Regions from separate parts of the Pseudoalteromonas galatheae genome, predicted to be linked through region 1. Evidence: predicted binding sites of a transcription regulator. Region 1 holds the regulator's gene; each other region holds the start of a gene.
The links. The regulator LexA, encoded in region 1, represses DNA repair genes until DNA is damaged. The targets are predictions, from matches to a motif close to TACTGTATNNNNATACAGTA.
Positions count from the first base shown of each region.

Region 1 (10,065 bases):
TCTCCACCCGAGACTCAGTGAAATTGAAATCGCAGTGAAGATGCTGTGTACCCGCGGCTAGACGGAAAGACCCCGTGAACCTTTACTACAGCTTGGCACTGAACATTGACCCTACATGTGTAGGATAGGTGGGAGGCTTTGAAGCAGGAACGCTAGTTTCTGTGGAGCCGACCTTGAAATACCACCCTTGTAGTGTTGATGTTCTAACTTAGGCCCCTGAACCGGGGTTGAGGACAGTGCCTGGTGGGTAGTTTGACTGGGGCGGTCTCCTCCCAAAGAGTAACGGAGGAGCACGAAGGTTTGCTAAGTACGGTCGGACATCGTACGGTTAGTGTAATGGTAGAAGCAAGCTTAACTGCGAGACAGACACGTCGAGCAGGTACGAAAGTAGGTCATAGTGATCCGGTGGTTCTGAATGGAAGGGCCATCGCTCAACGGATAAAAGGTACTCCGGGGATAACAGGCTGATACCGCCCAAGAGTTCATATCGACGGCGGTGTTTGGCACCTCGATGTCGGCTCATCACATCCTGGGGCTGAAGTCGGTCCCAAGGGTATGGCTGTTCGCCATTTAAAGTGGTACGCGAGCTGGGTTTAGAACGTCGTGAGACAGTTCGGTCCCTATCTGCCGTGGGCGTTTGAGAATTGAGAGGGGCTGCTCCTAGTACGAGAGGACCGGAGTGGACGAACCGCTGGTGTTCGGGTTGTGATGCCAATTGCATTGCCCGGTAGCTACGTTCGGAACTGATAACCGCTGAAAGCATCTAAGCGGGAAGCAGGCCTCGAGATGAGTTCTCACTTTGACTTAGAGTCAACTGAAGGGCCGTTGAAGACTACAACGTTGATAGGCGAGATGTGGAAGTGCTGTGAGGCATTAAGCTAACTCGTACTAATTACCCGAGAGGCTTAACCATACAACGCCAAAGTGGTTTATAAGCGACAGAAGTTAATAGACTGAAGTAGACAGAAGAATTTAATAAGCTTTTTCCAGATTTATATTAATGAAGGATACTTCATTAATGAACAGAATTTCCTGATGACCATAGCGTTTTGGAACCACCTGACCCCATGCCGAACTCAGAAGTGAAACAAAACAGCGTCGATGATAGTGTGGGCTTCCCATGTGAAAGTAGAACATCGTCAGGGCCAAATAAAAGAAACCCGTTGCAGAAATGCGACGGGTTTTTTTGCATTTGAAGTAAAGTACTACCATGTAGTATCTCCCCTTCGCTTATCCATGCGCTCATTTCCCCGAACTGCGAAGCGTTGCTTCGGTTTCTTGTCACCCAAACTCAGAAGTGAAACAAAACAGCTCGAAGGCGAGCCCCGCGAAGGGTCGGCCCCGGTCAATGATAGTGTGGGCTTCCCATGTGAAAGTAGAACATCCTACTTCGTAGCGAGCCAAGGCCTTATTAAAGGTCGATTAACAGCATTCATCCATGATTCTAATCGACATTAGTACATCCATGTACGTCAAACCCGTTGCAGCAATGCGACGGGTTTTTTGCTATGTGGGGCATAGAGATTTGAGATATAAAACCTCGCGAGGTAAACTCGCTCCTACCACAGCATCAGCACTGAGCTGCGTGGTCGGAGGTGGTTTACCCGCCGAGCTGTTGGGCTCCCCAAACAAAAAGAATAAAACATCCTACTTCGTAGCGAGCTAGGACCTCATTGAAGGTCGATTAACAGTATTCATCCATGGCTCTAATCGACATTAGTACCTCCATGTACGTCAAACCCGTTGCAGCAATGCAGCGGTTTTTTTGCTATGTGGGATTTGAAAAGAACATATCACAAGCAATCAACACATCGCGAGGCAAGCTCACTCCTACAATAGCATCAGCACTGAGCAGCATTGTGGGAGCGCCGATAGCTTGTAATGAAAAGAACACAGAGTCAGTCTTTGCTTGTTTTCGCTTACGCTTAATAGCAATTAGTCTTAATACGTGCTCAATTAGCAGGAACAGATCTGACGCTAATAGTGTTAAAAATTTCTCATTTAGAACAAATAAATAGAAAAGTTTCGCCTTGCCTAAATGGATGTAGGTACCTCGTTGATAGTGGATACAGTAGTGGTGTTATCTACAAGGTTTTCTCGCCTCAAAAATGGAGCGTGTAATTATGCTAATTGGTATAAAATATGTTGAATAAAGAAACATTTGCGATTTTTTTTTGAGCTGTATATACTTACAGTAAATAAACCACTGTATGGAATACCAGTTAATGCGTCCTCTAACGAAACGACAAGAACAAATCTTTGAATTAATAAAAGTATTCATAAAAGATACTGGCATGCCTCCAACTCGTGCTGAAATAGCTGATGCTTTGGGTTTCAAGAGTGCAAACGCAGCAGAGGAGCACCTTAAAGCTCTTGCTAAAAAGGGAGTTATTGAAATGGTCCCAGGAGCAAGTCGTGGAATTAGACTTGTTGAGGATGAACCTGAGCAACTAGGCTTACCTATTATTGGCCGTGTTGCAGCTGGAGAGCCGATACTGGCAGAGCAACATGTTGAAAGCCACTTTAATGTGGATGCCAGTTTTTTTAAACCGAATGCTGATTACCTTTTGAGAGTTAATGGTATGAGCATGAAAGATATTGGGATTATGGATGGTGATCTACTAGCGGTCCATAGCACTCAAGTGGCTGAGAATGGCCAAGTGATAGTTGCTCGTGTAGAAGAGGACGTGACTGTTAAGCGCTTAGAAAAGAAAGGAAAGAAAGTTCTCTTGCATGCTGAGAATGAGGAATTTAAAGCGATCGAAGTGGATCTAGAGCATCAAAATTTCTCTATTGAAGGATTAGCCGTAGGTGTGATCAGAAGCGCCGACTGGATGTAGTTTATGAGGGCGAGCGTAGCGTTAAATATCAAGTTGCGCTCGCTTTAACTATATATAGTGAAAAAAGTAATAATTAACTTTTCTAACTGTGTGAAAGTAAGATAATTATCGTGACTTTTCCATATCTCAATATTTTTTAGTTTTCTGATCTTTATACACAATTTTTCATCACTCTTCGTTTTACTACCAGTAGCCCCATTTTTGATTCTAAATTCAGTCTTCTCAAAAATCTTGCATTTTGTTTATTTTTTGACTAATTGGTTAATAGTCGTGCAGTAAGTCTATGTACAAATAGGCAATATGACAGTCATCCAATAATAACAAAAGGCAACCATGAGTCGCCTTGAAGGAGACGTCAAATGAAAATTTGTCGATTAGTTGTAGCATTGATCGCAGTGCTAATCGCCATGCCCTCACTCGCTAACAGCGCTTACAATATGAGGCAAGGCGTTACAGACATTAGCCATCAAGTATACGAGCTTCATATGACCATATTTCTAATATGCTGCGTCATTGGGGTGATTGTGTTTGGGATTATGTTTTGGGCGCTTTTAAAACATAGAAAGTCAAAAGGCGTTGTTGCAGCGCAATTTCATGAAAGCACCAAAGTGGAGATACTTTGGACTGCTATTCCCTTCCTGATACTCATTGGCATGGCAATACCAGCTACAAAAACACTCATTGCTATGGAAGACACTAGCAAAGCTGATTTAACGATTAAAGTTACGGGGTCGCAGTGGAAATGGCACTATGAGTACATGGGACATGACGTCGAATTCTATTCTTTACTATCCACTCCGAAAGAAGAAATCAGTGATCTTAAGGAAAAAAATGAAAATTATCTGCTCGAAGTAGATAAACATCTGGTTATCCCTACTGATAGGAAAGTTCGTTTTTTGATGACATCTGATGACGTTATTCACTCTTGGTGGGTGCCTGATTTTGCTGTGAAGAAAGATGCCAATCCGGGCTTTATAAATGAAGCATGGACTAAGGTAAATGATGAGGGAATTTACAGAGGCCAGTGTGCTGAATTATGTGGAAAAGATCATGGCTTTATGCCCGTCGTCGTCGAGGCTGTGAGTCCTGATCAATTTGATAAATGGCTGGAGGGGGCTAAGGAAGAAAAAGCAAAAGCAGAAGCAGAGTCACAAGCAGTAGCCCAGCAAACTCTTACCAAAGAAGAGTTGATGGAGGTAGGTGAACAAGCTTACATGGCTTACTGTGCTGCTTGCCATCAACCTACAGGGCTTGGTCTACCGGGGGTCTTCCCTGCAATGAAAGGGAGTAAAGTTGTCACAGGAGATGTTAAAGAGCATATAGATATTTTGCTTTTAGGTCGGCCTGGGACTGCCATGCAATCTTTCGCAAAGCAATTAACGATCAAGCAGATCGCAGGGGTAATTACCTATAAAAGAAATAGCTGGGGTAACGACACTGGTGATGTTATTCAACCCAGCCAAATTCAGCGTGAGATAAATGCATTAGAGGAGAGTAAGTAATGAGTGCCATCGTAGAAGAACATTCACACCATACGGCTCCCAAAGGTATTAAGCGCTGGTTGTTTACAACAAATCATAAAGACATTGGAACATTGTATTTATTGTTTTCACTGACCATGTTTCTAATTGGTGGTGCCATGGCTATGGTGATTAGAGCTGAGCTTTTCCAGCCTGGTTTGCAGCTTGTAGATCCACATTTTTTTAATCAAATGACGACAGTTCACGGGCTAATAATGGTATTTGGAGCGGTGATGCCCGCGTTTACCGGCCTTGCTAACTGGATGATCCCAATGATGATAGGAGCTCCTGATATGGCGCTCCCGAGAATGAATAACTGGAGCTTTTGGATACTACCGTTCGCGTTTGCAATTTTACTGATGTCATTATTTTTGGAAGGTGGTGGGCCCGCTTTTGGTTGGACTTTTTATGCGCCTCTCTCTACAACGTACAGCAACGACAATACCGCATTTTTTGTGTTTTCTGTACATATAATGGGTATTAGTTCCATCATGGGCGCTATTAATGTGATTGTGACCATTGTTAACTTAAGAGCTCCGGGCATGACATGGATGAAGCTCCCCTTGTTTGTCTGGACTTGGTTGATAACCGCATTCCTTCTGATAGCAGTTATGCCAGTACTTGCTGGCGCTGTGACTATGGTGCTGACCGACAAGTTCTTTGGGACAAGTTTTTTTGATGCTGCAGGTGGTGGTGATCCAGTGATGTTCCAGCACATATTCTGGTTTTTCGGCCACCCTGAAGTATATATCATGATATTACCCGCCTTCGGCATAATTTCTACGATAGTACCTACATTTTCAAGAAAGAAACTGTTTGGCTACGCATCGATGGTTTATGCAACTGCATCGATCGCATTGTTGTCGTTTGTCGTTTGGGCTCACCACATGTTTACCACAGGTATGCCTTTAGCTGGTGAGTTGTTTTTTATGTATGCAACTATGCTCATCTCAGTACCCACTGGCGTTAAGGTTTTTAATTGGGTAGCTACGATGTGGCGAGGCGCAATTAGTTTTGAAGTACCCATGTTGTTTGCCATTGCATTTATTGTGCTTTTCACAATAGGTGGGTTTTCAGGGTTGATGTTAGCGATCACACCCGCGGATTTCCAATATCACGATACTTACTTTGTTGTCGCTCACTTCCATTATGTGTTAGTTACTGGGGCTGTGTTCTCAATAATGGCCGCAGCATATTATTGGTTACCAAAATGGACGGGGCATATGTTTGATATCAAATTGGCTAAATTTCACTTTTGGTTCTCCTTGATTAGTGTGAACGTATTGTTCTTCCCTATGCACTTTGTTGGTCTTGCTGGCATGCCTAGGCGGATCCCAGATTATGCTCTGCAGTTCGCTGATTTCAACGCGATTATTAGTGTTGGAGGGTTTGCTTTTGGTCTTTCTCAACTGCTGTTTGTTGCAGTGGTTTATAAATGTATAAAAGGCGGGGAACAGGCTCCTGGAAAAGTGTGGGATGGGGCTGAAGGGTTGGAGTGGCAAGTACCATCTCCAGCTCCTTATCATACCTTTTCAACGCCTCCGGAGATTAAGTAATGCAACATGGACGCCTGCTTAGGAAGCTTATTTTGTTGACGCTAGGCATGTTTGCTTTTGCCTTTGCACTGGTTCCTCTATACGACGTTTTTTGTGATGTCACTGGCCTCAATGGTAAACCATCCATGGAAGTCGCAAGGCAGAGCGAGTCAATAGCACAAAGTCGACAAGTAGATGTGAGCTTCACAACGCATAGTCAAAGTCAGGCGCCATTTAAGGTCGATGCCGTTGAACATTCGGTTAGTGTTCAACCTGGAAAGCTAACCGATGTGAAGTTTATTGCAAAAAATCTGAGTGATAACGAGCGTGTGTTGCAAGCGATCCCTTCAGTGTCCCCTGGGAAAGCTGCAAAGTATCTACACAAAATGGCCTGCTTTTGTTTTGATCAGCAACCGATGAAAGGCAAAGAAGAAGTTGAATTTGTCTTGAGATTCTATGTAGATACGGAGCTTCCCATTGATGTTGAGGAACTCACGCTTTCATATACGTTGTTTGATATTACAGAGCGAGTTAGCAAACAAGACAGTGATGGGGTGAGTATGCTAGCCGCTCAAGAGGAGTTCAAATATGAACCATGAACAAGAAAAATATTACGTACCTGAGCAAAGCCCATGGCCGATAGTCGGTGCTTTTGCGTTGTTTTTCATCGCTGTTGGGGCTGCACTTACCATTATTCAGCTAAACTCTTCTGGGAACAGTGGAGTAATGTTACTGCTTGTGGGTATTGCTGTGCTGGTATATATGCTGTTTGGTTGGTTCAGGAATGTGATCCAAGAATCTCAAACCGGATTATATTCTGCCCAAATGGATCGTTCGTTTAAGCAGGGAATGGGATGGTTTATCTTTTCTGAAGTTATGTTCTTTGCAGCTTTTTTTGGTGCGCTTTTTTATGCACGGATGATTGCTGTTCCGTGGTTAGGTGGTGCAAGCAACAATGCCAGTACAAATGAGGTTTTATGGCCTCAATTTGAGGCTGTTTGGCCATTGCTCACAACACCAGATGGAACTGTTACTCAAGCTATGGGTTGGCAGGGACTTCCACTTATCAATACTATCATTCTATTAGCATCATCAGTAACCCTTAGCTTTGCTCATGTAGCTTTGGAAAAGGAGCAAAGGGCGAAAGTAAAGGCGTTTTTGGGGCTAACTGTACTACTTGGAATTGCATTCTTAACGTTGCAAGTGGAAGAGTATATTCATGCCTACCAAGATCTTGGGTTAACTCTGCAGTCGGGAGTATACGGCAACACATTCTTTTTACTTACAGGATTTCATGGGGTTCATGTCACACTTGGCGCGATCATTCTGTTCGTTATATGGATCAGAGTGTTGAAGGGGCATTTTACCGCTAAGAACCATTTTGCTTTTCAGGCTGGGGCTTGGTATTGGCATTTTGTTGATGTGGTTTGGCTATGTCTATTTGTATTTGTTTATGTGTTGTAACACCGGGTGAAGAGTGTAGTTTTATAAGATCAAATTGAGCTGCAAGACAAATTATAAGTAGCACAGCTATTGAAGCATAAACTCTTTTTTGCAATAGCTTCGCCATTGACTCTTGTTGCTCTGACTTGAGCATGACCAGCATAGCTTTAAATAAATTAAAAAAAACGAGCAGTAGTAATACAACAATAATAATTTTAATCATAAGGGGTGTCCGATGGATTTAGGTGCACTTTTTAAAGGTAGATCAAAAACCCCCATATTGGCAGCGTTAATCGTTGTTCTCTTATGCGGTTCACTTTCTTATTGGCAATTGCAAAGAGCACAGCAAAAACATGTGCTGCAGCAAAAAATTGAGAGAAAAAAGGCGCAAGACGTAATTAACGGACCGCAAGCAACGCCCCTGCCGCTCACTCAAAGTATTAATGCTGAGGTTTCGATAACAGGGAGCTTTGTAGACGGTGCTGTTTGGTATTTAGATAACCAAGTTGTAAAAGGCCGGATTGGTTTTGATGTGATTGGTATTTTTAAAATTTCCAAAACTGATGAGCACTTGGCTGTTAACTTAGGCTTTGTGCCGCAACAGGCTAGTCGCGTACCTACCGCTTTTTCTCTTCCAACCGGTACAGTTTCTCTACCTGTTTATATCAAATCTAGTGAAAACAAGCGGTTCACACTAGCCAAGTCTGCAGTAGATGAGGCGACAAGACAACCTGTGATCCAGTACATTGATGTCAATTACTTATCTAAGGAGTCAGATAAACCTCTTTTACCTTTAATCGCCTATATGACTAAAAATAGGTTGGCTGGAACTGAGCCTCACTATCAGCCTGTAGTAATGTCACCGCAAAAACATGAAGCTTACGCTTTGCAGTGGTTACTCATTGCCTTGGCCGCGTTGGTTATTGGCTGGAAGCTTTCAAAAAAGGAGATTAAAAATGTCTAAAAGTGCAGCGTGGTTTATAGGGCTATTCGTACTCCCAGTGTTGTTGGCATTTATTGCTTTAAAAGTCGGCTGGATACCTGATGGTACCACTAATCATGGTGAATTTTTAAGTCAGGAGGTTCGTCAATCAGAGCTAGCGCTAGAGACCGAATGGAGTATTGTTTATCAGCGACCAAAGCAGTGCAATAAGCAATGCTCTTTACTACTCGACAGCTTACCTAATTTGTATTTAGCACTTGGGAAAAACCAGCAAAAAGTATCGCTTGTGGTATTACAAGATCAAAATGAAAAAAGTATTGAGTTCGCAACTTCTTTACCGATACACCTCAACCAGCTAGAAGATAATTATCTATATTTGGTTGATAATAAAGGGTTATTTGTACTTAAGTATGCACCGGTAGATAGTTTAGAAGCAATGCGAAATGTACAAAAAGGGCTTTTGAGTGATCTAAAGAAACTATTGAACTACTCTCGCTCTAGTTAGGAGGTAAATATGTCCAAGGTAAGAATAAAAGTCGCAGTATTTACCTGTTTTGTTGCAATAACAGTGGTGACACTTGGTGCTTTTACGCGTTTAAGTGATGCAGGACTTGGGTGTCCAGATTGGCCTGGGTGTTATGGCTTTCTAACGGTACCAAATGAGAGTCATGAATTATCGGCAGCCAAAGACAACTTTCCACATTTAGATGTGGAAGAAGAAAAAGCTTGGATTGAAATGATCCATCGCTATTTTGCCAGCTTTCTTGGGTTACTTATATTAGTACTTGCATGTGTGAAACTGTTTAGTAAGCGAGAAACGGAGGGTCCTAGTCGTCATTATTACTTGCTGTTATTGCTCGTGTTATTTCAAGGGGCACTCGGCATGTGGACCGTGACTATGAATTTACAGCCAGTCATCGTGATGGGTCATTTGCTAGGGGGGTTTAGTATTCTTGCATTGCTGGTGTTATTGGTTCTAAGGCTGAAATACAACACTATTACTGCTAGCGTAACTAAGCTTACCTATCGCTTATGTTATGTGGCTCTTGGTGTGTTGATTATCCAAATTGCGTTGGGTGGGTGGCTTGCCGCCAATTATGCTGCACCGCATTGTACTGGGTTGCCGCTCTGTGACAATCTGCAACTTTTTTCGTGGCAGAGTTTATTGACGCTTCCAGAAGCCTCAGCGACTTACGAGTTTGGAGTGCTACCGTTCGAATCTAGAGTATCTATTCACTTCATCCATAGGGTGTGGGCAGTCACTACTGTTTTAATGCTACTTGCAGCGTGCTGGCCGTTGCTCAAAGTTAGTCAGAATCAAATACTCAGACGCTCAGCGCTTGTCGTCTTAGCTTTAGTCTCTATACAAGTTTTGGTGGGGGCTGCAATAGTACATTTCCAGTTTCCTCTACTGTTGACACTATTCCATAATTTCATGGCGGCTATGGTGTTATTAGCAATGGTTAGATTGTGCTTTTTTATCAGTCTGGCGCAAAAAGTTGGGGGAAAGTATGTATCAATTAACTAATTTTCCAGAGCTCCAAAAAGCAACTACGCTATTCAAAGCTTATTTTGGCATGTGTAAGTTCAAAGTAGTATGTATGTTGGTGATCACTGCGTGGGTCGGGATGATGTTAGCACCACAAAGTGATAAAACATTATTGGCACAATTCATGAGCTTATTTGGCATTGGTTTACTCTCAAGTAGTGCAGCAGCTGTAAATCATATAGTAGATAGAGAAATAGATAAAAAGATGGCGCGAACACGAAACCGGCCGTTAGCG
Region 1 is NZ_PNCO02000001.1:3,412,292-3,422,356, reverse strand. It holds rRNA gene CWC29_RS15250 (23S ribosomal RNA) at 1-913, shown strand, start outside; rRNA gene rrf (5S ribosomal RNA) at 1,032-1,145, shown strand; gene lexA (transcriptional repressor LexA) at 2,226-2,840, shown strand; gene coxB (cytochrome c oxidase subunit II) at 3,200-4,342, shown strand; gene ctaD (cytochrome c oxidase subunit I) at 4,342-5,916, shown strand; gene CWC29_RS15225 (cytochrome c oxidase assembly protein) at 5,916-6,494, shown strand; gene CWC29_RS15220 (cytochrome c oxidase subunit 3) at 6,484-7,359, shown strand; gene CWC29_RS15215 (DUF2909 family protein) at 7,265-7,561, opposite strand; gene CWC29_RS15210 (SURF1 family protein) at 7,574-8,302, shown strand; gene CWC29_RS15205 (transmembrane cytochrome oxidase associated protein) at 8,295-8,786, shown strand; gene CWC29_RS15200 (COX15/CtaA family protein) at 8,796-9,809, shown strand; gene cyoE (heme o synthase) at 9,793-10,065, shown strand, end outside.

Region 2 (10,065 bases), 2.2 Mb from region 1:
ACAGACAACACCAATCGCAAGACCGATATTGAGCATTTTTCTAGAACCAAGCCTTGGTACTAAACGCGTGTTGGCAAAGTTACCAAGCATCAATGCAATCACATTCATGGCGAATAACACTCCAAAAAGCTGTTCCGACACACCATAATACTCAAGATAAATAAATGAAACTGAGGTTAAAAAGCAAAAGAATGCAAATGATGCCAGCATTGAAGAAAGAATATCGTAGCGGGCCTTCTTTTGTGTTAACACAATGCGGTAATTTTTTAAGAAAAACGATAAGCTAAGCGGTACATCGGCGTTGGTTGGAATTGCAATACAGAAAAACTGTAATGCGATGATAACCAATACTGCATAAACCGCTAAAAACCAAAAAATGGCGTGCCAATCAAAGTACAACAAGATCAACGCACCAAGTGAGGGGGCAATAAGTGGCGCGATCATCATGATCATCGACACATAAGACATCCCTTTGGCTGTATGCTCTTTGTAATAATAGCGGATCACGCCTGGTACAACAACAGTCGCTGCGGCACCACAAAATGCTTGAACGACCCGCAAGAAGCAAAACATATCAATGTCATTTGTTAGTGCAAGCCCAATTGATGATGCGGTAAACCCGACTAAACCCCAAATAGCTAACGTCTGCCTTGAGAATCTATCTGCAAGGGGGCCGAACACCATCATGCCGACAGCATAGCCTGCCAAATAACTACTAAGAGAAACCTGCACTTGCTCGAGCGGGCTATTCAAGCTGTCTGCAATCGCGAGCATCGCAGGTAGGTACAAGTCGATGGCTAATGGTGTTATCGCAACAATACTAGCCAGTAATGGCAACAGTATTGCGGGGAGTGTTGATGACTTCATATGTTGGTATTGTTACCTTGTTAATGTTAAGCAGAATAAATACACCAATCAGAGACGCTTTATATGGAGATGGTACTCGATGCACTGGAGTAGAGCAGCGAAAAGACGGCGTTGTGATCAGCAGAAGTTCATGAAAAATTTTTTATATTGTACTAAGTTAGTCTCGTTAAGTGACGAAATTGCGGTAAACTTAGAGAAACTTAAGTTGTAAAAAAGAAAAGGAACAAGTTATGAAAAAACTGGTTCTCGCGATAGCCGTAGCGGCAACGCTTGCCGGTTGTAAAACATCGCCTACCGGACGCACTCAGTTAGCGCTCTATTCAGAGCAGCAAATGGACCAAATGGGTGTTGCGAGCTTTGAACAAATGAAGCAAGAGCAAAAAGTCGATACTGATGCTAAAACCAATCGCTACGTTAAGTGTATTGCAAATGCCTTAATAGCACAACTTCCAGCAAACTACGCAAACCAGCAATGGGAAGTCGTAGTATTTGAAGATGACTCTGCCAATGCATTTGCGCTACCCGGCGGTAAAATCGGAGTTCACACGGGGATTCTCAAAGTTGCAGAAAACCAAGATCAACTTGCGGCGGTTATGGGTCACGAAGTAGGGCATGTTATTGCCGAACACGCTAATGAACGTGTTTCGCAAAACAGTGTGTTGCAGTTTGGTCTGCAAGCAGGTGCAGCGGTACTTGAAATGAATAATATCGAATATCGCAATGCCATTATGCAGGGATTAGGTCTTGGTGCACAGTACGGTGTAGCACTGCCATTTAGCCGCTCTCATGAAAGCGAAGCGGATGTTATCGGCTTAGATCTAATGGCTAAGGCAGGCTTTAATCCTGAAGGCTCTGTTGCACTTTGGCAAAATATGGCGAAAATGAGCGAACAGCGTCCACCAGAATTTATGTCGACGCACCCTGCGCCAGAAAACCGAATTAAGCAATTACAAGCCAACATGATAACAGCCCAAACAACCGCTAACAAAGCGCGTGCGGGTGGATTTACACCAAGCTGTAAACGCTAATTTCTCAAAACACCAATTACACTTAAGTTAAGTGTAATTGGTGTTTCCTTCTGTCTCACACATCAGCATAAATAGCCGTAATTCTAGCTCAAGTTGATGATAGTTGGGCTCCATGTGCTGACAAAGCTTGTAAAACGCTTTGTTATGGTCTTTCTCTTTAAAGTGCGCTAGCTCGTGTACAACCAATGCTCGTAACACCGCCTCGGGAGCGTGTTTTAACTGCGCTGCGATGTGTATTTGGTGCGACGTTTTTTGTTTTTGCCCGTGCCGTGTGGTTTTGAACGTATGTGTTCCTAACGCATTCAATACCATATTGTTGCGCTTCTCAAACTTGGCCTGCGATACCCGTGGGGTATTTTTTAAGTACTGTTGTCTTAATCCTTCTACATATTCGTAAAGTAGCTTATCGCTTTTGATTTGATGCGGTTCAGGATAGCGGCTTTTGAAAAACACACTGAGTCGTTTGCTCTCTATTAACTGAGTGACTTGAGTTTGGACTTGCTCGGAGTAGTTTAAAAAATAGGGATGGGACATTAAAACAGCGCCTCTTGCTTTGCTTCTTTTTCAGCGGGGAATGGATTGCTTACTTGATGATGTATCTCTAAATCAGCAATAAATTGTCTTGCTAAAAATGGCGCATCAAAATTGTCTGCGGTATGGAAAAACACATAAGGTGATTTACCTTCACTGAGCCATTGATTGAGTTTAGTTAACCAAGGCTGGTAAAAGTCTCTATTAGACTCAAGCTGAGAGCAACCAACAAATCGCAGAATTGGGCTGTCTCCTGTAGCAATAGCATGTACAGGCAATCGCGGCTTTTTTTGTTGTGCATCTACTATCGCAGGGGTACTGGCAGGCTCGCTAAAGAGTGCGCGAGTATCCATCACGATGCGATTGTAGTTATTTTCGATTAAATATTGGTTGTATCTGCGCTCAGCATCACCTTTACGATAAAAGTCCCAATGTCGTACTTCAACACCAACAGTTAGTGATTTGGGCAACCAAGATAAAAATTGTCGCATTTTATTTATATGTTCAGGCGCAAACTGCGCAGGTAATTGCAGCATTAACACGCCCAATTTAGGGAACAACGGTGCCATGTTTTTACACCAAGTCAATAATTCATCTTGGCAGTGGCTAAGTGCCATTTCATGACTAAAACGCTTAGGAATTTTAAACGTAAAGCGAAAGTCATCAGGCACTTGTTCTAGCCATTTTAATACGGTCTGCGGATTTGGATCGGCATAAAAAGTCGTATTACCTTCAACGCTATTAAAAATTTGGCCATACTCTTTGAGCATATTTGTGGCGCTACAATGGCTGGAAAATACTCGACCTTTCCAGTGTGCGCTACTCCATTGTGGGCAACCCAGATACAACATAGTGATCAAAACAACGATTAAATGTGTGAATAGTGTATCAGATCCTTAGATTGAGGATGACAATGCAGCGTATTTTTATATAATTGGCGGTTATTGAAAATGAGTCTTAGCGACTGGCTTACCAATACTGTGAATTCATATTGTGTGGTGAGAAGTGATTAGTCGTAAGAGCAAACTGGACTGACAGGAATTTTATGCGCTCTATATACTGCGGAAAACTAAATAAGAGCCATGTAGATCAGGAAGTTGAACTATGTGGTTGGATCAATAAACGTCGTGACCTTGGCGGCCTAATCTTTGTCGATTTAAGAGATAGAGAAGGGCTTGTGCAAGTGGTATTCGATCCTGAAGTGGAAGGCTTAATGGATAAAGCGAATACGTTGCGCCAAGAGTTCTGTGTTCAGATCAAAGGTGTTGTCCGTGCGCGTCCTGAAAGCCAAGTAAACAAAGACATGGCAACCGGTGAAGTTGAGATCTTAGGCACTGGCTTAACCATTATCAACCGTTCAGAACCATTACCGCTTGACTTCAATCAGCAAAACTCTGAAGAGCGTCGTCTTAAGTACCGTTATTTAGACCTACGCCGTCTAGAAATGAGCGATCGCATTAAGATGCGTGCTAAAGCGAGTAGCTTTGTGCGTCGTTTCTTGGATGAAAATGCATTCTTAGACATTGAAACGCCAGTACTAACGAAAGCGACACCTGAAGGTGCACGCGACTATCTAGTACCAAGTCGTGTTCACAAAGGCAGTTTCTATGCGCTACCGCAGTCGCCGCAGCTATTTAAGCAGCTACTAATGATGTCTGGTTTTGACCGCTACTATCAAATCGTAAAATGTTTCCGTGATGAAGACTTACGTGCCGATCGCCAGCCAGAGTTCACTCAGATAGATATCGAAACGTCATTTATGAGCTCAGATCAAGTTCGTAGTGTGACAGAAAAAATGATCCGCGAAATGTGGCAGTCTTTCCTAGACGTTGATTTGGGTGAGTTCCCAGTGATGCCGTACAGCGAAGCGATGAGCAAATATGGTTCGGACAAACCAGACCTACGTAACCCGCTTGAGCTTATCGACGTTGCAGACATCGTAAAAGACGTTGAATTTAAAGTACTAAGCGGCCCTGCGAACGACGAAAAAGGTCGTGTTGCAGTACTGTCAGTGCCTGGTGGCGCACAACTTTCACGTAAGCAAATCGATGAATACACTAAGTTTGTAGGTATTTATGGTGCGAAAGGCCTGGCATGGATGAAAGTAAACGACCGTGATGCAGGTATCGAAGGCGTACAGTCGCCAATTGCTAAATTCTTGAACGAAGAAGTGATCAATGCACTGCTTGAGCGCACAGGCGCAAACACAGGTGACATTATTCTATTCGGTGCAGACAAGCGCAATACCGTAAATGAAGCGATGGGCGCGCTACGTCTGAAGATTGGTCTTGATTTAGAAATTACTGATCTTAATAAGTGGGCACCACTTTGGGTAGTTGACTTCCCGATGTTCGAAGAAGACGACGAAGGCAACCTACACGCGGTACACCACCCGTTTACTGCACCTAAGGGCGTAAGTGCTTCGGAACTTGAAGCAAACCCAGCAGGTACACTTTCTGATGCATACGATATGGTACTTAACGGCTACGAAGTAGGTGGCGGTTCGGTTCGTATTCACAACAACGAAATGCAGCAGGCAGCGTTCAGGATCCTTGGCATTGAAGAGTCTGAGCAGCAAGAGAAGTTTGGTTTCTTACTCGATGCTCTGAAGTATGGCACGCCTCCACACGCAGGTTTGGCATTCGGTCTTGACCGTTTGGTGATGCTACTGTGTGGCACTGACAACATCCGTGACGTTATTGCGTTCCCGAAAACAACGCAAGCGTCGTGCTTGATGACGGATGCACCAAGCCCTGCAAACCCAGATGCGCTAAAAGAGCTTGCTATCTCAATCGAAAAGCAGTTAGTAGAGCAAGGTGAAGGCGAGTAAGTTCGTCAACCTGGTGTAAAAGAGGCGGCTTAGGTCGCCTTTTTTGATCTTATGTACTAGCTTATAACTGGTAATCTATACAGTATTTTGGCATTATAACCAAAAAATCAAGAGACGATGCGTTTGGCTGTCATTTTAGGAATTGATCCGGGGTCAAGATTTACAGGCTATGGTGTGATTGCTCACCAAGGTGCAAAGTTCCAATATTTGGGGAGCGGTTGCATTAAAGTTGGTGAACATGACTTTCCCACTCGATTAAAAATGATCTATCAAGGGATCACACAGCTCATAGAGCAGTTTTCGCCGAGCGACTTTGCGATTGAGCAAGTGTTCGTTGCGCATAATCCAAGTTCAGCCTTAAAACTTGGTCAAGCGCGAGGTGCGGCCATTGTTGCGGCGACCATGCAGTCAGTGGTCGTGAGTGAATATTCGGCAAGACAAGTTAAACAAGCCGTTGCGGGTACCGGTGGTGCAGACAAAGCCCAAGTACAGGAAATGGTAAAGCGCATATTAAAATTGCCTGGCACACCCCAAGCTGACGCAGCAGATGCGTTGGCTGTGGCGATTTGTCACGCGCACTCAAGGCAAAACTTAATAAAAATGGCAGGCGCAGCTCGTAAAACCGTAAGAGGAAGGTTGAGATAACCATGATAGGAAAATTAAGCGGAACACTGTTAGAAAAGCAGCCACCAGAAATATTAATTGATGTTGCAGGTGTAGGTTATGAAGTACAAATGCCTATGACTTGTTTTTATGAATTACCAAGCGTGGGCGAGCCGGTTTCAGTATTTACCCACTTTGTGGTGCGTGAAGATGCGCAGTTACTGTTTGGTTTTAATACCAAGATCGCACGTGCATTGTTTAGAACGTTAATTAAAGCAAACGGAGTCGGCCCTAAGCTCGGTCTTGCAATTTTGTCGGGTATGTCTGCAGAGCAATTTGTTAGCTGCGTGAATCATGGCGATGCAACTACTTTGGTTAAGATCCCTGGAGTTGGTAAAAAAACCGCTGAGCGTTTAGTACTTGAAATGAAAGATAAGTTAAAAGACTTTGGCAATGACTTACTCACACCGTTTAGCGATGCCGCTGTACTTGCGCCGCAAGAGCATCCGACGGTAAGTGATACCCCAGCAGATGAAGCGATTGCAGCCTTAATGGCATTAGGGTATAAACAAGTTCAAGCACAAAAAGCGGTAAAAGCCGTAAACAGAGAAGGCATGACGACCGAGAGTATCATTAAAGATGCTCTTAAATCGATGATGTAACTATGATTGAAGCAGATAGATTAATTGAACCTGAGGTCCAAGGTAATGAAGATTTAGTTGACAGGGCGATTAGACCTAAACTACTGAACGATTATACCGGTCAGCCGCATGTTAAAAAGCAAATGGAAATCTTTATTGCGGCGGCGCGTTCAAGGCAAGAAGCCTTAGACCACTTGCTGATTTTTGGTCCCCCTGGTTTAGGTAAAACTACGCTTGCGAACATTGTTGCAAACGAGCTTGAGGTGAATATTAAAACCACCTCGGGACCTGTGCTTGAAAAAGCGGGAGATTTGGCCGCATTGCTCACTAACCTTGAAGAGGGGGATGTGTTATTTATTGACGAGATCCATCGTTTAAGTCCTCAGGTGGAAGAAATTCTCTATCCTGCAATGGAAGACTACCAATTGGATATCATGATAGGCGAAGGTCCTGCTGCACGTTCAATTAAACTGGATTTACCGCCTTTTACTTTGGTTGGCGCAACGACACGTGCCGGTTCGTTAACCTCACCATTGAGAGACCGTTTTGGTATTGTGCAGCGCTTGGAGTTTTACTCGATTGCGGACTTGTCTGCGATTGTTACTCGCTCAGCGTATCACTTAAACTTGGAGATCAGCGAGTCGGGCGCAACTGAAGTAGCGCGTCGAGCGCGCGGTACACCACGAATAGCAAATCGTTTACTACGCAGGGTAAGAGACTTTGCTGAAGTGAAGGGCGATGGTTCTATCACTGAAGAGATTGCGCACTTAGCGCTGGATATGGTCGATGTTGATAAATGTGGCTTCGATTATATGGACCGCAAATATCTGCTAGCAATCATTGAAAAGTTTACCGGTGGCCCGGTTGGTCTGGATAACCTTGCTGCGGCAATTGGAGAAGAAAAAGAAACCATCGAAGATGTGATAGAGCCATTTTTGATCCAACAAGGTTTTATTCAACGCACGCCAAGAGGACGTATTGTCTCTGACAAAGCCTATATGCATTTTGAGCTAAGCAAGCCAGAATGATCTAAGTTGGGTAATAAACACCTTTATTCTTCATAATAGCCGAGTATTAACTCGGCTATTTCATTTCTACACTCACTTATTGCAAATCGCGTTTGCACAAATCCATTATTTTGTGTCAGCTAAATTCAAGCAAGATCCATCACTGCTGAGGTAACTTACCTGTGTGGGTTATATGTTGCTTAAACAATTTGTAGATTGCCTCGTCTTTTAAGCCAAACACTAAATAAAAACCGCAAAATGACCGAGTGTTAAAGAAAGCGTGGAGCGTAATGTTGAGCTTGTGCCAAATTTCGGGCAAAAAAAAGCCCGCAAATAATGCGGGCAAAACAACAAGTTGAAGGAAGTAATCCAGGGAACAAGATGAGTTACTTTGGGTTTTATCCACAAAATGCGTCATCTAAGCAATACGAAAAATCAGAATCCTATTGCAAGTAACTGTGCTTGCTGAAACTTCAGCTGCTCGCTCAGTACAGGGTGTATATTAAAGAGGTTTTGGCTTTTCATCAAACTAGAAAAATTCTTTTTTCAGATAGAAAAAACTAATATCAAAATTTTTTACAAGCTCAAAAAGTGAGCTTAAATGTGTCGGTGTATTTGTGTAAGCTTATGTAAAATATAGGTTTGTATGTTAAATGCGCAAATTGTAAATATTAGATAATCTGTTGTTAATTGGTAAGACCAATGTGTTTTGTGGAGTTTTATTCTCTATTTGTGCATAAAACTCCTATTTTATGCAGTTTTCAGTCATATTTAGAGGCTGTGATGGAGATTGTTGGATTTGCTTAAGTTTGGGTAAAGCAAAGGGAGTTAAACTGTTCTGGTCTATTTATCGTCAAATACAATGAATTCGCAGTATTGAGATTGTAAGGTATTTGTAGTGTGGTTAAACTAGCTGAACCTTTTGGTAGTAAATCTAGTCTATCTCTAGATATTGCTCGGTAGAGCGTAAAAATATAAATGGCTACCATTGCCGAAACACTTTTGGGAGTATAATAACGTGGAATCGGGACTAAATTTTGTCGATCTAATTTTAAAAGCCAGTTTTTTGGTACAACTTGTTATGTTGACCCTGGTGGGATTGTCTATTGCTTCTTGGGCAATTATTTTTCAACGTAAAACTGTCATTTCTCAAGCCCAAAGCCAATCAAAGAATTTCGAGCAAAAATTTTGGTCCGGTATGGATCTTAGCAAACTCTATAATGAAATAGCTGCAAGGGCTGGTAGTGCAACAGGATTAGAAGCGTTATTTGTATCCGGCTTTAAAGAATTTGCAAAGCATAAAAAAGGCAATATCCAATCTCCTTCGATTGTTGTTGAAGGAACTCACCGTTCAATGCGTGTCGCGCTTTCTCGTGAAATTGAAAAGTTAGAATCAAGCCTCTCTTTCTTAGCGACAGTTGGCTCTATTAGTCCTTATATCGGTCTATTTGGTACGGTTTGGGGTATTATGAATGCGTTCATCGCGCTCGGTGAAGTGAAACAAGCGACACTGCAAATGGTTGCTCCAGGTATTGCTGAAGCGTTGATTGCGACAGCCATGGGTCTGTTTGCGGCAATTCCAGCGGTTATGGCCTATAACCGATTTGCCAAAAATGTAGAAAAGCTCGAAACTCAGTACATTAACTTTATGGAAGAGTTCGCTAATATTCTTTATCGTCAGGCTGCAACACAAGTAGAGGCAAAACAAAATGTATCAGCGTAAGAGACGTCGTCCCGTCGCGGAGATCAACGTCGTTCCTTATATTGATGTTATGTTGGTGTTGTTAATCATCTTTATGGCAACGGCTCCACTTATCCAGCACGGCGTAAAAGTAGACCTACCTCAGATGGAAGAGTCTGAATTGGTTGAAACCAAAGACTCGCCACCGATTATTGCCACCATTGATGCTGAAGGTCGCTATTTTGTGACTGTTGGTACAGACCCTGAAGCGCCAATGGATGCAGTAGAAGTAGCCGCAGTGATTAAACTTAAGTTAGAACAAAATCCAGATACTCCTGTAATGATTAAAGGTTCAGGCAGAGTGTCGTATCAAGAAGTCCTTTATTTAATGGATTTCTTGAAAAAAGCGGGTGTTCCTTCTGTTGGCCTAATGACTAAATCATTTGAGGATGAGTAATGAGTTCATTATCTAGCAGTGTAGTTAAGTCAGTATTGCTTCATGGCGCGATTGGCGGTCTGCTATTTGCTACGGCAAATTTTCAAGTTGAAACACCTACTGTGATGGAAGTCACCTTAAATCCACAGCAAAAAGATCAAAAGCCTGAAAGGGCGGTTTCTGCGGTGTCGGTTGATCAGCAAGCGGTTGAGAAAAAGATTGCGGATTTAAAAAAGCGTGAAGAGGAAAAGCAAGCAGCTGAAGATCGCCGTATTCGAGATCTTGAGCGACGTGCACAGCAAGCCAGAAAAGACCGTGAAGCCGAAGCTAGGCGCATTAAAAAGCTGGAGCAAGAGCGTCAAGCTAAGTTGGAAGAGACTCGCCAAGCTGAGGCGCAAGCTAAACGCGCTCGCGAAATTGAGAAAAAGCAACGTGAGCAGG
Region 2 is NZ_PNCO02000001.1:1,248,454-1,258,518, forward strand. It holds gene CWC29_RS05475 (Bcr/CflA family multidrug efflux MFS transporter) at 1-867, opposite strand, end outside; gene CWC29_RS05480 (hypothetical protein) at 858-1,001, shown strand; gene CWC29_RS05485 (M48 family metallopeptidase) at 1,098-1,895, shown strand; gene CWC29_RS05490 (M48 metallopeptidase family protein) at 1,923-2,429, opposite strand; gene CWC29_RS05495 (DUF72 domain-containing protein) at 2,429-3,196, opposite strand; gene aspS (aspartate--tRNA ligase) at 3,472-5,256, shown strand; gene ruvC (crossover junction endodeoxyribonuclease RuvC) at 5,380-5,901, shown strand; gene ruvA (Holliday junction branch migration protein RuvA) at 5,904-6,521, shown strand; gene ruvB (Holliday junction branch migration DNA helicase RuvB) at 6,524-7,528, shown strand; gene tolQ (protein TolQ) at 8,526-9,230, shown strand; gene tolR (protein TolR) at 9,217-9,645, shown strand; gene tolA (cell envelope integrity protein TolA) at 9,645-10,065, shown strand, end outside.
Region 2: ruvC (crossover junction endodeoxyribonuclease RuvC) is a predicted target of LexA. The motif match lies at 5,322-5,341, and genes of this name have one in related genera.

Region 3 (10,065 bases), 940 kb from region 1:
TGGTATAAGATTTGATGCTGTTTTGCATACATCACAATGTCATGAATAGTGATAAAGAAAAACGGATAATCAAGCGCTTCAATAAGCGCTAGCTCTTTATCAATAATGGCTTCTACATCTGGCGGCACGCCATCAGGAAAGCGAACTTGTTTACCCTTTTCAACCAACGCGCGTAAATAAGCCATTGGAGTAAAGCCTTTAGGCACTAACTCCTGAGGATATTGATAATGCAATGAGTCCAAATTAAATACACATCGCTTCGCGATATTGGCACTTTCTTCAAGAAAGGTAGGTGAAAACAACTTATTAAGCTTAGAGATAGATCTCAGTGCCGACTCGCTATTGCTTATCATTTTCTCAGGGATCTCGCTTATCACACGGTTTTGTCGAATAGCTGTCAGAGTATGCTGTAGCGCAAGTCTAGACGAGCAGTGCATAAGCACCCCACCAACAGCGCAAATAGGTATTTGGTACGCTTTTGACAGTTTTACACAATGGGTAAAGTAATGTATATCTTCTGCACTCAAGTTACGTCGGTAGCCAATCCATATTCTATTTTGGTGGTATTTACACAGCCATTGCAATGATTGAACATCTTGACTGTTCCCCTTTGGCAACCACAACAATAAAACATGCTTAAGCGACATAATATCCCACTCACTAAGCCGATATTGTCCCTTTTCCGTTCGCTGGCGAGCATTACTGATCACTCGACATAACTCTGTATAAGCGAGCTGGCAAGGACAAAGAGCGACCAATTCAATATTGTTGTACTTTAGTAAGTTCCCAACTATCAGTTTTATCTTGAGCTTATGATCACGAATATAAGCATGAGCACGGACAATGCCAGCCAAAGAGCATTCGTCAGTAATAGCTATGGCGCTATAACCTAAAAAATCTGCCTGTTTGACCAACTCTTCTGGTCGCGATGCGCCAGTCAAAAACGAAAAGTTGCTCTGGCAAAAAAGCTCGGCATAAGACATTAGCTAAATACTCCATGAATATACCAATGATTATTTTGCTCTCGAAATACCCATAACCGCTGCGCTTGTTCATTTTGTACAATAAAATAGTCTCGCTGGACCGGCTCACCGTCCCACCACCCCGAAGCGATGCGCTCTGGACCAGAAATAATATTGACTCTTTCACATAAAGGCTGTGGCTTCGGAAATAAAATGTTGGGCCTTAACTTACTATCTAGTGCCGTGAAACAGGGCTTATGGCTATAAGTGCTGGCCTTTTCAGGACGAGGATCGCCTGTAAGCTGTAAACCTTGCACTGCCTGCTCACCGAGCTTGGCACATAGAATAGCTCGCAGTCCTTGCGCTGACATCACACTTTGCTGCGTTGAGAAAAGATCTTTTATTGTGGCATGCTGCGTTTCTAAAGCATCAACTTTGAGTGAAACACTTTGTACGGGCGCATCTAAGGTTATGGATTCTAGCTTGAGGTTTAACAGGCGCTGCCAATTTGCCGCCTTATATTCAGGCTCTGCGCTGTTTAATGTGATCTCTAAAGCCTCTTTATCTCGAAGTGCTAAGGTAAAATAAAGCGTTCGAGTTACCAAGTTACGTTGCTGTAGGAATAGCGCTAAACGCGATAGCAAATGTTCGATTGGCTTTTCTAACCAAGCCATCACTTCGACTTCGTAAAGTAAAGGTGCAGTAAGTTCAAAGGTTTCCGCAGGTTGGAAATAGTTAAGGGTTTCCTTTAGTTTTCCAAACAAGCAGCCTACATAATGTACGAGTTCAGTATCAAAACGCTTAGCCAGCTCACTGAGTGCAAACTGCTCTAACTGCGCCACATTTTTAACTCCGGTGCGAGCAAGCAGCTCAATCACCCGGCTGTCTAGACTTGTACGTGTTAGTCCTATTTTCCTCAGGTAATGACGCTTTTGGCAAGGCGTTAGTACAAGCACATTGCAACGCTCTCGCGCCAAGAGCTTAGCCATTATTGTGGACTCACCCATGCCGTAATAATAACTCTTGCCAAGCTGCGCTAATTGTCCAGATATTACTTGCCAGTAACTTGGCAAATCATGATAGAGCGAAAGCATAGAATCGACTTTAAGCACAAGGCCATTAGGTTCATCGATTACAATATCTGCACTTACTTGATAAAGCATATTGGCAATTTCTAATAGCTGCTGTCTTTCTAGCAAGTCGTCGTAGGGCAAAACATGAAGCTGTGTACACAATGCACAAGCAGTCCCAAGGCCCATTCCTATTTTTATACCTCGCTGCTGCGCTGCATCATTTAACTGCACTATCTGGTTTTTGCGGCCATCAATAATAACAACGGGTGTAACAAAATCACCGGAAACCGTTTGCTTCGTCATTCCCTCTAGTTGCAGCATAGGAAAATAGAGATATAACCACATAACTAGCTCGTTAAACGCCGCTCATAGCCCGAAAGTGCAACTATATTATCGCTAACATGAGGTAGATTTGGCTTTTCAAGCTCTGGCCAATAATGGGGATTCTCTAGTTTAAGACTGCGATGTGCAAAGTGCCCCTTGTGCTTCTTTACTGTCACATCCAAGCTGCTGTGCTGTGCTTGTAAAACCACTGAAAGTGTAAATGGTAAAGTCTGGGCGTACTGTGCTTGATGTAAAACAAATAACCTACAACTCCCCGCCTGTGCACCTAACTGCAAACGCTTTACAGCAGCAATAGAAAGCGCTTCGTGCCAAAGTACAAGTGCACTACACACACCACTTTTTACGCATTGCTCCGCAGCCCATAGTGCTTCTTTTTCACTTGGAGGCTGTACAATCATAAATTCACTCAGATCTAACGATAAATAATGCAATGCTGCGGCATGTATTTGTCCTGGAGGATTAATTAATACCTTCAAACGGTTATCATCCACAAAATGGGGCAATATCAACCTTAACTCTCCTATTCCCATTGCAGTTTTCACACCAATCACACCTTGTTGCGGCCAACCACCGCACAGTAAATCGTCAAGTGCAGCAAAGCGAGTACTGACGACATCATGCTGCGCGGCCTGTCCACGTCCACGCCAAAGCAAGTTTTTACGCTCAAGAAGATCTATATAATTCGCCATACATCACCAAATACTGTTTATATATACAGTATATTTAAATAAAGGCAGATCGCAAGTAGATCGCTAGAAAAGAGGCGAGTTAAAAATAACCATAGTTTGCGCTTTAAGTTAATCGTGTTTTGCTTAGGAGAAATGAGATCTACAAAATGTATTTGTATAAAAGGCGACAAGAACTGAGATGTAAAACAATGAGTGTGGCGCGTAGATAATCGTCTTTTGGCTTAGCTGAATGCTATCCACTTAGGTAACAGCTAACCAACTGAACTACCACTTTCTTTACACTAAGCTGCAAAACGACAAAACTGTGCTTATTTTACTTGTAGTAGGGCTATATTTTTAATTTCTAATAGTAAAGGAAGCTTACTAAGAAGAGAAAATGCAAACTGGCGGAGTGGACGGGACTCGAACCCACGCCCCCCGGCGTGACTGGCCGCTTTCTCTAAGGCAACAGCTAACCAACTGAACTATCACTTTGCTGCAACGAGCAAAGTTATACCGACATTATTATAAGCTTATGTTGAAAAATAAGTTACTGGACTGTGATGACAAAGGGAAGACTAACGTAAATGAGCTTTTTTATTTTGCTAAAGGAAGTCTACTAAGAAGAGAAAATGCAAACTGGCGGAGTGGACGGGACTCGAACCCGCGACCCCCGGCGTGACTGGCCGCTTTCTCTAAGGCAACAGCTAACCAACTGAACTATCACTTTGCTGCAACGAGCAAAGTTATACCGACATTATTATAAGCTTATGTTGAAAAATGAGTTACTTGACAATGATGACAAGGGAAAGACTAAAGAAAATGAGCTATTTGATTTTGCTCAATGAAGCTTGCTTAGAAGAAAATGCAAACTGGCGGAGTGGACGGGACTCGAACCCGCGACCCCCGGCGTGACAGGCCGGTATTCTAACCAACTGAACTACCACTCCGCAGAGATATCTTAATGACATTATTTTACTCGTTTTAGTGTTGGCGGAGTGGACGGGACTCGAACCCGCGACCCCCGGCGTGACAGGCCGGTATTCTAACCAACTGAACTACCACTCCGCGTCATATTCTTGCAGTGTTTGCTGTAAGGTGTGCTCCCTGACAGCGGCGTGAATAATACGAATGACCCCCTCATGAGTCAACCGTTTTTTGAAAAAAAACCGTGTTTTTTAGTTATCTTTCATTGAAAGGTTCAAAATATCACCTGATTTATCATTTTTTGAACCATTACCTGCTGCGTTATTTTCAGATGGCCCTAAATCATCAAGATCAATGACTTCTTCGGTTTTCTTAAATGGGTTCTTTAACATTGGTACTTTTAACTTAATTGGTTTTTTTTGCACAAAAATGCGAATAACTAACCCACCAAGCAATAATACAACTAAGTTACCAGCAACGATAATACTGACTAATAGCGCTGTACTTATAGTCGGCTCTGGTTCTGGAGCGGGTTGTTTCGCTGCTGGTAACGCAGTGGCTTCTAACTCAGGCACTTTTTCAATGGGCCTTTCAATTTCAAAGTTATAGTTTGGCAACGTAGCCATAAACTCACGGCCATTGATATTTTCACCAAATGCTGAGATTTCTATGCTATAACGACCCCAGTCATAATTCTTGATTGGTAGCTGACGATAAAGTCGCTCTTCGGCATCTAAAGTAAACATCTGCTCTTCACCATTGGGGTAAAAGATTTTACCTTGTAACAAGATAGTTTCTGGCTTTATAACCGTGTCGTCTAACGTGATAGTAAGACCATGTTCAAGCTCGTTTTCGCCCGCAAGCATCAATTCAAAGTTGAATGGCGGCTCAGCAATAACAATGGGAGATTTAATCACTCTTCTTTTTAGAATGGGCGTTTCAATGAAAAATTCTGGCTGCCACTCCCCTGCTGGAAAATTTAATTTAAACTCACCAGTAAAAATTCCATCCAAGGGCCTTTCATCAAATTCGCGACCATCATCTTTAAAGTCGGTTACACTTTGCGTACCTGCCCCAAAGTTTGCATATTCATCGTTATTGGTGCTGGAGAACTCTACATACAAAGTCACGACATCCCGAAAGTAACCTACATCTATCGGTTCGCCATCATTGGTCACACGACCTGTTACCTTCAATACTTCACCACGGAACAATAACGGAGGCAAAGCTTCAACTTCGAGCTCAATGTCACCCAATACCATAATGCGGCTGTTTTTTTGGATCTGTCCGATAACTTGCCAAGGGCCTGGCGTCGGATTTTTTAGAATGATCAAGTCATAGCTGACTTCGTCGTACCATTGCAGTGCATCATTATCTAGCGAACTGGTCGCATAATATTTACTGCCATCAGGCTTCACAAGTACCACGGCAGGCGTGCCAGGTGCGCGAAAAAACAGTAAAGTAATCTCTTCAATATTATAATCAATGCGAAAACGGTTATCTAAAAGAGGGATTTCATTTACCTTGCCGTCCCGCTGTAACATCGTTATCTGTGGTGTTTGAGCGCCAACAATCGTACTTACTAGCAGTACAAACCCCAAGATAAGCTGTTTTAGATTCATGCATTAACCCTACATTGCCTTGATGGCCTGAGTGATCTTTTTCTGGGATAAAGCCCTTAGTTAAGCGTCTACCCCATCCCAACGATACCGATTGTATTCATTATTGTTGCCACAAGCTTTGTCCACAAGCTTTGTTTACAAGCTCTAAACGTTCTGTATGTGCTTGTTCTTCATCGGCAGAAGCACGTAAAACTTTAAGTGCAGGGCGATTACTGTCTAAACGAATAATGCCACCGCCTGAGCTAGCCTGCTCACCTTTATTTTGGTTCGCCAAATTGAGCTTTTTTTGGCCTCCCGTCATCGAAAGGTAAACATCAGCAAGGATCTCGGAATCCAGCAAAGCGCCGTGCAACGTACGCTTTGAGTTATCGATATCATAGCGACGGCACAGTGCATCTAGACTGTTCTTCTGGCCTGGATGAAGATCCCTGGCCATCACCAAGGTATCTAGCACTTGGCAATAGTCATGGGTCGCCGGAAAGCCTTGATTTAGCTTAGCAAACTCGTGATCCATAAAGCCGACGTCGAACGGCGCGTTATGAATGACAAGCTCAGCTCCTTTAATATAGTCAAAAAACTCTTGCGCAATTTGATGGAAAAAAGGTTTATCGCGTAAAAATTCGTTGGTGATACCGTGAACATCAATGGCTTCTTCTTCAATGTCGCGCTGAGGGTTAATATATACGTGGAAGTTATTCCCCGTTAGTCTGCGATTGACTAGCTCAACACAACCAATTTCAATGATCCTGTGCCCTGCTTTAGGATCAATACCTGTGGTTTCTGTATCCAGTACTATTTGCCGTGTGTGCATATCGTTGCCCGCTTAACTTTGCTATTATTTTGCCCTATTCGCACATTTTACATAAAAATAGGCAATTCAGTGCAAAAAACCGTAGAGATTTATACCGATGGCTCGTGTTTAGGTAACCCAGGTCCAGGTGGTTATGGTGTTTACCTTTCCTATCAAGGACATGAAAAAGAAATGAGTGCAGGGTATAAGCTCACAACCAATAACAGAATGGAAATGCTTGCAGCCATTGTTGCACTCGAAACATTAAAGCGTCCCTGCGATATCATTCTGTATACCGACAGCCAATATGTTAAGCAAGGCATTGAGTCTTGGCTTGAAAACTGGAAAAAGCGCAATTGGAAAACCGCAGCTAAACAACCGGTAAAAAATGTCGATTTATGGCAAAGACTGGACGCTGCCACCAGCCGGCACACGATCCAGTGGCGCTGGGTAAAAGGCCACGCTGGAAATAAATACAATGAGCTTGTCGATGATTTAGCACGAGAAGCGGCTTCAGGCTCAAATCTACTTGTAGATGAGGGCTACGAAGCCAGCGTCTAACTAGGGAGTCATTCTATAACAAATAACAGCTCCCTTAAGATTTATCTTAAGAACTAACACTCGTTATTCTTTATCTTGGCAGGTTTGCCTGAGCCCAGCTCCTTTCACAGCGGGTGTCCACTTGGGCTTTACATGCCATTTGGGTTTGATTGGAGTGAGCGGCATCACCCGCTTTCTTGCCACCAACATATACACGCTTCCCATCGGCTTTAAGTAATGACGACAAAAGCGGCGCCATGGCGCAAAACGAGAAAGCCTGGAGCCTCGCGCTAAAGACGCGTAAATAAAGCGCTCGTCACCAACAATCTCAAACCCGAGTAAGTCTAGCCAATCCTTCACCCGAGATGGAGTAAAGAAGCGCCCTGACCAAGGGAGTTTTTCTTTACTAAAGGGAAGCATTTGCGCCACACCACATAAACTAAACGGATTAAAACCTGAGATCACAATATAACCACCGGGAATAAGTGTGCGATGGGCTTCGCGTAGAATATGATGCGGATCAGAATGATATTCTAAGCACTGGCTTAAAATACAAGCATCGACTGAGTTTTCGTAAAAAGGTAGCTCGTCAATTTCAGCAAATACTCCGACATGTTTGCCTTGTGGGGCAACACAAACTTGATGCTTAATCGGGCTGGCAGAGGTATTCATTTGACCGCTCAAACAGCCGAGTTTTAGCATGTGGTAACCAAACATTCTTGGTAGCCACTCATCCAGTCGTTTTTGGATCCCCACTTTTAAATATTCACCGTGAGGAAAGTCCTGCCACTCATCGGGTTTGGGTCCTTGTAAAAAACTTAACGCTGGTTTCATTTACTAAGCTCGTTATACTGGTGTTATTAATCACTTTATAGAGCATTGCGTTATGGTGCAAGTCGATGCAATCAAAGCATTTGATGACAATTATATCTGGCTGATAAAAGACCCTCTACGTTCAAACTGTTGGGTGGTTGACCCCGGTGACGAACAACCTGTTTTAGATTACCTCGCCAAGTTTGATTTAACACTCCAAGGCATATTAGTCACCCATCATCATTGGGATCACACTGATGGCATTGCCCCGCTTTTATCACATTTTCCTAGCTTAACAGTCTACGGACCTAAAAATGGTAAATATAAAGGCATTACTCACGGCCTCAGTGAACATGATACGATCACACTTTTCGATACCACGCTGAACATTATTGCCACCCCAGGTCACACCTTAGATCATATCTGTTATGTAAATGATGAGCTGGCTTTTACGGGGGATACCTTATTCAATGCAGGTTGTGGCAGGCTTTTTGAGGGAACACCAAGCCAAATGTGGCACTCCTTTGAAAAGCTACTCACACTACCTGACACATGCAAAGTGTATTGCACGCACGAGTATACGCTCGCAAACCTTGCTTTTGCTGAGGCTGTTGAGCCCACTAACCAAGCACTGATCCAGTATCACCAACAAGCAAAGTCATTACGTGCCAGTAACGAGCGCACAATACCTACAACAATTGAACAACAAAAAGCAATCAATCCTTTTGTACGTGCCGCGAATGAAGCCATCCTCACCCATATTCCACCACAATTTATCACGTCAGAAAATACACCTGAAGCTCGCTTTAGTGCGCTAAGAAAATGGAAGGATAACTTCTAAAATATTCAATAGTGACCTAATGTAACGCCAAAATGACGCTTTTTTGGCGTACTTACATGGGAAGTATTGAATAAATTATCCATTTTCTTAGCAATGCCGCCAAAGATAAGCATTTCTAACGATTTTTAGGAAGTCGAAATAAAATAATAAAGAAGCTTTAAATGCTGATACAAACTCGGTAATATTGCCGAGTTTTTGTCCGAACCCCCAAGCAAAAGAACGCATTTATGAAAAAGCTCGCCTTTATTATTGCATCAACAGCAATATTAAGTGGTTGTGAAATCACACAAGAAACCCCATTGGAAGCTGCAACTGAACAAGTGAAGCAGGCCAACTTAGATCACGCGAGCCCTTATGATATCTCTCAAACACTCAGCACCTCATGGCAAGACGAAGATGAAGAGGCTGTGCCTGTATTTGACGATGTATGGGAGCGGATCCGTTATCAGTTATCTATCGAAGTACCGCAAAATAGACCTGTGGTCGCCGAACGTAATTACTATCAACGTCACCAAGCCTATTTAGACCGTATCGCAAAACGTGCAGAGCCTTACCTCTACTACATTGTTGAAGAAGTAGAAAAGCGCAATATGCCTGTCGAGATCGCGTTATTACCTATTGTAGAAAGCGCATTCGATCCCTTTGGCTATTCACACCGCACCGCTTCCGGTATTTGGCAATTTATGCCTCAAACAGGTGAACGCTTCAACCTCAAACAAAATTGGTGGTATGACGGCCGTCGCGATATTGTTGCATCAACGCAAGCGGCACTTGATTACCTCACCTACCTCCATAAAACGCTGGAAGGCGACTGGTTAAACGCAATTGCCGCTTACAATTCAGGTGAAGGTCGATTGCTCAGAGCAATCCGAAAAAACCGTAAAAAGCATTTGCCCACCGACTTTTGGTCTCTCGATTTACCTCGCGAGACCACTGCGTATGTTCCTAAATTACTTGCTTTGTCCGACCTATTAAAACGCTCAGATGAGTTTAAGGTCACGTGGCAACCTATCATCAATGCCCAAGTAGTTGATACTGTTGAAGTAGGGTCACAAATTGATCTAGCGCTTGCCGCTGAAATGGCTGATATTTCTTTAACTGAACTCTATCGCCTAAATCCAGGTTTTAATCGTTGGGCCACCGATCCAGATGGTCCACATCAGTTATTATTACCTATGGAAAAGGTTGACGCCTTTCAAGAGAAATTAGCTAAGACAGAAGTAAAAGATAGGCTTCGTTGGCAATATTATACGGTGCAAAAAGGAGATAGCCTGTCGGTCGTTGCGACTAAGTTTAATACTAGTATCGGCGCCATTCGCTCACTCAATAGCATCGATGGCAATATGATCCGTGTTGGCCAGAGGCTATTGGTGCCACTCAGTGATGGCGAATTGCAAAGTGAGCATTTACCACCAGAGGTGCGCCTTGCCGCCAACAAAGTGACCAAGAAAAAGCTCAGCCACACGGTAAAGTCAGGCGATACA
Region 3 is NZ_PNCO02000001.1:2,472,540-2,482,604, forward strand. It holds gene CWC29_RS10885 (error-prone DNA polymerase) at 1-983, opposite strand, end outside; gene CWC29_RS10890 (Y-family DNA polymerase) at 983-2,380, opposite strand; gene imuA (translesion DNA synthesis-associated protein ImuA) at 2,383-3,069, opposite strand; tRNA gene CWC29_RS10900 (tRNA-Asp) at 3,922-3,998, opposite strand; tRNA gene CWC29_RS10905 (tRNA-Asp) at 4,040-4,116, opposite strand; gene CWC29_RS10910 (TIGR03503 family protein) at 4,227-5,597, opposite strand; gene dnaQ (DNA polymerase III subunit epsilon) at 5,698-6,408, opposite strand; gene rnhA (ribonuclease HI) at 6,478-6,948, shown strand; gene CWC29_RS10925 (class I SAM-dependent methyltransferase) at 7,012-7,761, opposite strand; gene gloB (hydroxyacylglutathione hydrolase) at 7,814-8,581, shown strand; gene CWC29_RS10935 (lytic transglycosylase) at 8,809-10,065, shown strand, end outside.
Region 3: imuA (translesion DNA synthesis-associated protein ImuA) is a predicted target of LexA. The motif match lies at 3,081-3,100, and genes of this name have one in related genera.